One region of the Streptomyces sp. NPDC048258 genome, then DNA from elsewhere that is predicted to be linked to it. Evidence: riboswitches for the same ligand, from Rfam matches in the RefSeq annotation. Region 1 holds a riboswitch; the other holds the start of a gene.
The links. A riboswitch is a leader RNA that binds a small molecule or an ion and turns the genes downstream of it on or off. The one in region 1 is predicted to bind cobalamin.

Region 2: linked by a shared signal. The riboswitch ahead of metE (5-methyltetrahydropteroyltriglutamate--homocysteine S-methyltransferase) and the one ahead of ACGFYQ_RS32260 (cytochrome P450) in region 1 are both predicted to bind cobalamin.

Annotation. Positions count from the first base shown of each region.
Region 1 is NZ_JBICZH010000018.1:140,637-144,999, forward strand. It holds gene ACGFYQ_RS32255 (hypothetical protein) at 1-376, shown strand, start outside; partial or broken gene ACGFYQ_RS32260 (cytochrome P450) at 781-2,001, opposite strand; cobalamin riboswitch at 2,176-2,401, opposite strand; gene ACGFYQ_RS32265 (3-hydroxybutyryl-CoA dehydrogenase) at 2,549-3,433, opposite strand; gene aceB (malate synthase A) at 3,430-4,363, opposite strand, start outside.
Region 2 is NZ_JBICZH010000016.1:166,432-170,794, forward strand. It holds gene bla (class A beta-lactamase) at 1-896, opposite strand, end outside; gene ACGFYQ_RS30640 (TetR-like C-terminal domain-containing protein) at 1,067-1,795, shown strand; cobalamin riboswitch at 1,920-2,144, shown strand; gene metE (5-methyltetrahydropteroyltriglutamate--homocysteine S-methyltransferase) at 2,318-4,363, shown strand, end outside.

The DNA.
Region 1 (4,363 bases):
CATGGCGCCTCCGTCGGTGGACATCCCGTTGAGCGGGCGCCAACATCGCGGATACAAGCTGTTCCGGGCGGCGATGAAGGACCTGCTGTCCGTGGTTCCCGACTCCTACGAGCACTTGGCAGCCCGCGCCCCGGAGCTGGCCGAGGCACGGGGTGCTCTCCTGGAAGCCGACATCGTGGACGGTGAACGGCACGTCACCCTCGCGTACTCGATGGTGCATCTGCGTCGTTCGATCGCTCAGAAGCCCGAAGGTCCCGACAACGCGGTCGCCGAACTACGGCTGATGCGCCATCGCCGGGCGGCCCAGTACGCCTCGCTGATCCGATTCGGGGACCATTACATCGCCGACGCCGTGGCCGGCCTGCGCCACTCGTGAGTCCGCGCGTCCGCCGCCCACGCCCCGGCAGGAGACCCTGATGCCCGAGACGACGCCCGACACCAACCAAAGCACCGTCGTCGCCGCAGACCGGGAGCTGGGTCCGGCCGATGCCGGCGCGTGCGAGCGGCTGGCCCGCACCCTGTGCACCCGCGGGGACGACCAGGTCGACAGCCCCGAGTGGGTGGCACGGGCCCGGGACGCCTGGGAGGATCTTCCGCTACTGCTGCGCCGTGAGGTGCGCCGGTTCAGAAGGCATTCCGGCCCGCACGGCACATTGGTGATCGGCGGCCTGCCCGTCGGTCAGGCCGCCCTGCCCGCGACACCGACCGTACCCGGCTCGGTCCAGCGCCAGGCCACCATCTCGGCGGCGGTGCTCACCATGGTGGCATGCGGGCTCGGCGAGCCCCTCGCCTACCTGGCGGAGAAATCCGGCGCCCTCGTGCAGGACGTCGTGCCCGTCCCCGGGCAGGAGACCTTCCACGGCGGGCCGGCCGTAGTTCGAACCGTGCGGCCAGGGCAGCCAGCGCGACCGGTGCGCTGATGGCAGCGAAGGGGGCACCGACGCAGCGGTGCGCGCCGGCGCTGAAGGGGAGGTAGGCGTTGCCGCGGGTCGTGAGTGCTTCGTCTCCCGTCCAGCGGTGGGGGTCGAGGCCGAGGAGAGTACCGAGGGTGGTCAGCGACTTCTGGTAGTCGTTGATCCAGATGTTGCGGCCGTTGACCACGCCGGCGACGAGTCGCTTGCCGGGGAGGCCGCCGACCGCGGCGAGGTCGCGGAGGTTGGCCTCGGCCGCGTCGATGAAGTCGAGGGCGAGCCCCTCCACGGGGGCCTTCGCCAGCACGGGCAGGGCCTCGCCGAGCCGGTCGAAGTACGAGGCCACCAGCAGCTTGGGGCGCTCGGTCAGGGCGCCGAACTCCCGGTAGGTGCGGGCGGCGGCGTTCAGTTCGGCCGGGGTACGGTCCTGGACGAGGGCGGGCTCATCCAGCTGGACCCATGCGGCGCCCGCGGCGCGCAGGTCCGCGAGGACCTGGGCGTAGACGGGCAGCAGCCGGTCGAGCAAGGTCAGCGGCTCGAAGTCGGCGGCCACGCCGGGCGCGGGCTTGGCGAGGAGCAGGTACGTCACCGGGCCGACCAGGACCGGGCGGGCGGTGTGGCCGAGCGCCAGGGCCTCCTTCAGTTCGGCGACCTGCTTGGCGGAGTCGGCCGTGAAGACGGTGTCGGGGCCGAGTTCGGGGACGAGGTAGTGGTAGTTGGTGTCGAACCACTTGGTCATCTCGAGGGGGGCCACGTCCTGGGTGCCGCGCGCCATGGCGAAGTACCCGTCCAGGGCCCCTGCCTCGACCGCCGCCTGATGGCGGGCAGGTACCGCGCCGACCATGACCGTGGTGTCCAGGACGTGGTCGTAGTACGAGAAGTCACCGGTCGGAACCTCGGTGATGCCCGCCTCGGCCAGCTGTTGCCAGTTCGTGCGGCGCAGGTCGCGGGCGGTGTCCTGGAGGGCGTCGGCGGTGACGCGGCCCTTCCAGTAGCCCTCGACGGCCTTCTTCAGTTCGCGGTTCTGTCCCTGGCGGGGGTAGCCGTACACGGTGGCCTGTACTGCCGCGGCTGCGGACTCGGTGGTCACGGAACTCTCCTTCGCGAGCATGTCTCCATGGACCCGGTGAGGGTCGAGGGTGCGAAGGGGTGCCGGAACGGGCGGACCGCCGGGTTCGCGTACGACTGGGGTACGCGACGGGGAGGATCCGCCTGAGGTGCACGCCGACCCGCCCACGAGGTCACCGGGAAACCGGGCGCGGTCGATCGCGCACGGGCAACGGGCAGGTCTTCGGACTCGCGGGCACGCCTGCCGGTCTCCCGGCGGGCACCTACTGGCCGTCGCTTCCCAGGACCGGTTCCGGTCCCAGTGCGTATGACGGCGGTCGTTCCCGCTCACCGCTGCGGGGCAGTCCCGGATTCCCACCGGGTTCCCTCTTACGACGCATCCCGCCTGGCGGACGGGGCGAACCAGCTGCGAGGCCCACAGTAGGTCGACTGACCGGGGAATGGACGCTGCTTTCCACATGTCGGACGATGAAATGAGACACGGTGGGGTGCGGCGACACCACTCGCCACACCTCCACCGTTCTTGCGTGCCTCCGGCGCACCCTCAGCCCGGAGACCTGCCGGGACCCTCAGCCCCGGCCGTATGTGTGGAACCCGCGGCCGCTCTTGCGGCCGAGCAGCCCCGCCTGCACCATCCGCTGGAGCAGCGGGGGCGGCGCGTACAGGGGTTCTTTGAACTCCTCGTAGAGGGACTCGGCGATCGCCGCGACCGTGTCCAGGCCGATCAGGTCGGCGAGCTTGAGCGGCCCCATCGGGTGGGCGCAGCCCAGTTCCATTCCGGCGTCCACGTCGGCGGCGCTGGCGTACCCGGATTCGGCCATCCGGATGGCGGAGAGGAGGTAGGGAATCAGCAGCGCGTTGACCACGAAGCCGGCACGGTCCTGGGAGCGGACCGTGGTCTTGCCCAGGGTGTCGCTGGCGAAGGCCTCGACGTCGGCGATGGTGTCCGCCGAGGTGTGGAGGGAGGAGACGACCTCCACGAGCGGCAGGACGGGGACGGGGTTGAAGAAGTGCAGGCCCACCACCCGGTCGGCGCGGCCGGTGGCCATACCCAGCCGCATGATCGGAATGGCCGAGGTGTTGGTGGCGAGGATGGCCTCCTGGTCCTCGACGATCTTGTCGAGGGCGGTGAAGATCTCCGTCTTGGCGTCCGGGTTCTCTGTGACGGCCTCGATGACCAGCTGCCGGTCGGCGAGGTCCTCCAGGTCGCCCGTGAACACGAGCCGGGCCAGGGCGTCCTCGGCGGACATCCGGTCCATCTTGCCCCGCTGGACGGCGCGCTCCAGGGAGACGGCGACACGTTCCCGGGCGGCGCGGGCGGTGGAGGCGTCCGATTCGGCGACGACGGTGTCGAGTCCGGCGCGGGCGCAGACCTCTGCGATGCCTGCGCCCATCTGGCCTCCGCCGACGACTCCGACGCGCTGGATGCGGGCCGACTGCGCGGGGGCGCTCACGCGTTCACCTGCGCGGCGGCGCGGCGGACGAGGTGGCGGGTGTATGCCTCGGGGGTGAAGAAGTCGGGGAGGCGGATCGAGAGTGCCGTGTCCACGAAGATCTCCCGTGCTTCGAGGGCGAGCGCCTGCGGGTCCTCGGCCTCCAGGGCCGCGCATTCGGCGTCGAGGAGGTCGATGACCGCCCCCCGGTCAACCCGGTCGTGGCGGAGCCATTGCCAGATCTGAACGCGGGCGATCTCGGCGGTGGCGGCGTCCTCCATCAGCCCGTTCAGTGCGACGGCGCCGCTGCCGCGCAGCCAGGCGTCGAAGTAGCGCAGCGCCACGGCCACGTTGGAGCGGATGCCCTCCTGGGTTGGCGGGGCGGAGGTCCGGCGGACGTTCAACAGATCGGCGGCGGCGACCTCGACATCCTCGCGCGTCCGCTCCAGCTGGTTCGGCCGCTCCCCCAGGACCCCGTCGAAGACCTCGCGGCAGACGGGGACGAGCCCTGGGTGGGCGACCCAGGATCCGTCGAAGCCGTCCTCGGCCTCCCGCTCCTTGTCCAGGCGCACCTTCGCCAGCGCGGCGTTGTTGGCTTCCGCGTCCCGGCTGGGGACGTGGGCGGCCATGCCGCCGATGGCGTGGGCGCCGCGCCGATGGCAGGTGCGGACGAGGAGTTCCGTGTACGCCCGCATGAACGGGGCGGTCATGGTGACCTTCGCCCGGTCGGGCAGCTGGAAGTCGGTGCGGTGGCCGAAGGTCTTGATGAGGCTGAAGAGGTAGTCCCAGCGGCCCGCGTTCAGTCCTGCGCTGTGCTCGCGCAGCTCGTAGAGGATCTCCTCCATCTCGAAGGCAGCGGTGATCGTCTCGATCAGGACGGTCGCGCGGATCGTGCCGCGGGGAATGCCGAGGAGTTCCTGAGCGAACAGGAAAATGTCGTTCCACAGCCGG
Region 2 (4,363 bases), on a different contig from region 1:
AGCTCGGCGGTCTCGGCTACCAGCGGGTCGTCCGCTCCGGCATCCGGCCGGGGCTTGGTGGTCAGGACGGCCATGACGATGGGCGCCCCCTGCGGGGGCCACGTGATGCCCGCATCGTTGTTCGTCCCGTACCTCCCACCACCGGTCTTGTCCGCCAGCGTCCAATCTGCCGGCAGGCCGGCCCTGAAGCGGTCCGTGCTGGTCGTGTTGGCCAGCAGCCAGTCCGTCAGCAGCGCCCGGTCCCGGGGTTCGAGCGCGTCTCCGAGCACAAGGTGCTCGTAGGTCCGGCCGATGGCCCGCGGGCTGGTCGTGTCCGTCAGCCGGTCGGGCTCCGCGGAGTTCAGGTCGGGCTCCCAGCGGTCGAGCCGGGTGGTTCGGTCCCCCACCGAACGACAGAACCGGGTGACCGCGCCGGGGCCGCCCAGTTCACGGAGCAGGAGGTTCGCGGCCGCGTTGTCGCTCTGGCAGATCGTGGCGGCGCACAGCCGGCCGATGGTCATGCCCTGGGCCAGGTTCTCGGGCAGCCCGGTGACCGGCCCGTATCCGGAATCCCTCACGTCCCGCTCCGTGTAGTGGAGGTGCTTGGCGAGCACCTCTCCGTCCTGGTCCAGGTCACGGAGCACCGCCGCGACCGCGAGGGTCTTGAAGAGCGAGCACATCGGGAAGAGCTCGTCCGCCCGGTACAGCACCGTCCTGCCGTCGGCCGTGTTCCGGGCGAACACTCCCAGGCGGGCGGAGTGCCGCAGTTCGAGCGTGCGAAGCTGCCGCAGGATCTTGTCGCGCCCGGCCCGGGGGGCTGCGAATGCCGTGCCGCTGAGCGATAACCCTGCCAGCGCCGCGCCGGCCCCGACGGCCAGCACGGCGCGGCGGGTGGGGCGGACTCCTGCGAATTCCACGATGCGATCTCCACTTCTGTTCCGGTCCGTATGAGAGCGAGGACGCAACAGGAGTCCAGGTGGTTCACTCCGGCACTGGTGCCGGCTGTAGAAGCGGTAGCCGTCCGTGCCGCCCAGGCGCTCCGGGGGCCGCACACACGGCAGTTGTGGCCGGCGGGTACGGTTTCGGCATGGACGTTTCCGCAACAAGTGCGACCGCCGACAACGTGACGCCGTCGACGGTGATCAAGGACACCGCGCGTCAACAGCTGGTGAAGACGGGTGCCGGAGGGCTGTCCCTGGATGCCGTGGCGCGCGACAGCGGTCTTGCCGTCGCCGAGGTGGAAGCCGTCTTCCCGCACCGGGACGACCTGTTGACCGCGCTGGTCATCGACGCCTACAACGCGTCCGGCGCCGCGATGGAGCAGGCGGACGCGGCCGCCACGGGCGCCGGTGCCTCGGCCGGTGCGCGGCTCCTCGCGGTCACGCGCGCGCTGCGGCAGTGGTCCTTCGACAACCCCGCCGAGTTCACACTGATCTACGGCTCGCCCGTTCCGGGCTACCACGCCCCGCAGGACACGGTCCCGCCCGCCTCGCGCACCCCCGCGGTACTCGCCGGCATCGTGCGGTCGGCGCTGGAAGGCGGTGAACTCACCCCGCCCCGGCGGACGGTGCCGGGCCCGCCGCTGCTCCTGCCCGCGGCCACGGAGCTGTTCGGCGGCGTGCCCGAGGCTCCGTTCTCGGACATCCTCGAGCGTGGCATCGTCCTGTGGAGCAATCTGATCGGGCTCCTGGTGTTCCAGGTCTTCAGCCGTACCCACGACAGCGTCAGGGACGAGGCCGCGTTCTTCGACTACGCCATCGCCGTGGCGGCCGAGAGCATCGGACTCGTCGTCCCCGTGGGCGAGACGAGCGACTGAACCGTGGCCGCGGGGGTTCGGCGGGTGGTGCCGCCGAGCCCCCGCGGCCGCGTCCGCCACCCGACGCGTCTCATCCCGGTGTCCGGAATATGAACACGTCTACCCGGCCTCAAGGACGGACGCCTACGCTGGCCTCGCAGCTGGTTCGCCCCGTCCGCCAGGCGGGATGCGTCGTAAGAGGGAACCCGGTGGGAATCCGGGACTGCCCCGCAGCGGTGAGCGGGAACGACCGCCGTCATACGCACTGGACCCGAGCCGGGTCTGGGAAGCGACGGCCAGTAGGTGCCGCCTCTTGAAGAGGCCGGTGTGCCCGCGAGTCCGAAGACCTGCCCGTTGCCCGCACGCGACCGTTCGCGTGCGGATGTCCCGGCGACCTCGTGGGCGGGTCGGTGTGCATACCAGGCGGGCGTCCGCGCGTACCCATCCGTACGCGGCGAAGGCGGCCCGCCCGGTCCGTCACCCTTCGCGTCTTCGTATCCGTCTCCGGGATGCCATGGAGACATGCTCGCGAAGGAGAGTTCCGTGACAGACAAGTCCGCGGCAGCGACCGCACAGCCCACCGTGTACGGCTACCCCCGGCAGGGGCAGAACCGTGAACTGAAGAAGGCCGTCGAGGGCTACTGGAAGGGCCGCGTCAGCGCCGAAGCCCTCCGTGAGACCGCCCGGGACCTGCGGCGGTCGAACTGGCGCCGGCTCGCCGAGGCCGGCATCACCGAGGTACCGACCGGCGACTTCTCGTACTACGACCACGTGCTGGACACCAGCGTGATGGTCGGCGCCATCCCCGCCCGGCACCGTGCCGCGGTCCAGGCCGACGCCCTCGACGGCTACTTCGCGATGGCGCGCGGCACCCAGGACCTGGCGCCGCTGGAGATGACCAAGTGGTTCGACACCAACTACCACTACCTCGTACCCGAACTCGGCCCCGACACCGCCTTCACCGCCGACCCGAGCCGCCAAGTGGCGGAGCTGCGCGAGGCCCTCGCACTCGGGCTGACCGCCCGGCCCGTGCTCGTCGGCCCGATCACCTACCTCCTGCTGGCCAAGCCCGCCCCGGGCGTTGCCGCCGACTTCGAGCCGCTGACCCTGCTCGACCGGCTGCTGCCCGTCTACGCGCGGGTCCTGGCGGAGCTGCGCGCCGCCGGCGCCGAGTGGGTGCAGCTGGACGAGCCCGCCCTCGTCCAGGACCGGAGCCCGGCCGACCTGGGCGCCGCGGCCCGCGCCTACCGCGAGCTCGGCACGCTCACCGACCGGCCGAAGCTGCTGGTCGCCTCGTACTTCGACCGGCTGGGCGAGGCACTGCCGGTACTGGCGAAGGCGCCCGTCGAAGGGCTGGCGCTGGACTTCACCGAGCGGGCCGCCGCCAACCTCGCCGATCTCGCCGCCGTGGGCGGCCTGCCCGGCAAGCGGCTGGTCGCGGGCGTCGTCAACGGCCGCAACATCTGGATCAACGACTACGCGCAGTCCCTCGCGACGCTGGGCACCCTGCTGGGACTTGCCGACCGCGTCGACGTCGCCGCGTCCTGCTCCCTCCTCCACGTCCCGCTGGACGCAGCCGCCGAACGGGACATCGACCCGCAGGTCCGCCGCTGGCTGGCCTTCGCCCGGCAGAAGACCACCGAGATCACCACCCTGGCCCGAGGCCTCGCCCGGGGTACCGACGCGATCGCCGCCGAACTCGCCGCCAACCGGGCCGATCTCGCTTCCCGCGCCAACTCGGCGATCACCCACGACCCGGCGGTACGGGCCCGCGCCGCGGCCGTCACCGACGCCGACGGGCGCCGCTCCCAGCCGTACGCCGAACGGTCCGCCGCCCAGCGCGCCCACCTCGGCCTGCCCCTCCTGCCGACCACCACCATCGGGTCGTTCCCGCAGACCACGGAACTGCGCACGGCCCGCGCCGATCTGCGCGCCGGACGCATCGACACGGCCGGCTACGAGGAGCGCATCAAGGCCGAGATCCGCGAGGTCCTCGCCTTCCAGGAGAAGGCGGGCATCGACGTACTCGTGCACGGCGAGCCCGAACGCAACGACATGGTCCAGTACTTCGCCGAACAGCTCACCGGCTACCTCGCCACGCAACACGGCTGGGTCCAGTCCTACGGCACCCGCTACGTCCGCCCCCCGGTCCTCGCCGGCGACATCTCCCGCCCCGAGCCGATGACGGTCCGCTGGACGGGGTACGCCCAGGCTCAGACGGACAAGCCGGTCAAGGGCATGCTCACCGGCCCCGTCACCATGCTCGCCTGGTCCTTCGTACGCGACGACCAGCCGCTCGGCGACACCGCGCGCCAGGTCGCCCTCGCCCTGCGTGACGAGGTGAACGGCCTTGAGGCCGCCGGGACTTCGGTGATCCAGGTGGACGAACCCGCGCTGCGCGAGACCCTCCCGCTCCGCGCCGAGGGTCACGCCGAGTACCTCGCCTGGGCCACCGAATCGTTCCGCCTCACCACGAGCGGCGTCCGGCCGGACACCCAGATCCACACCCACATGTGCTACGCCGAGTTCGGCGACGTCCTGCAGGCCATCGACGATCTCGACGCCGATGTCATCAGCCTGGAAGCGGCC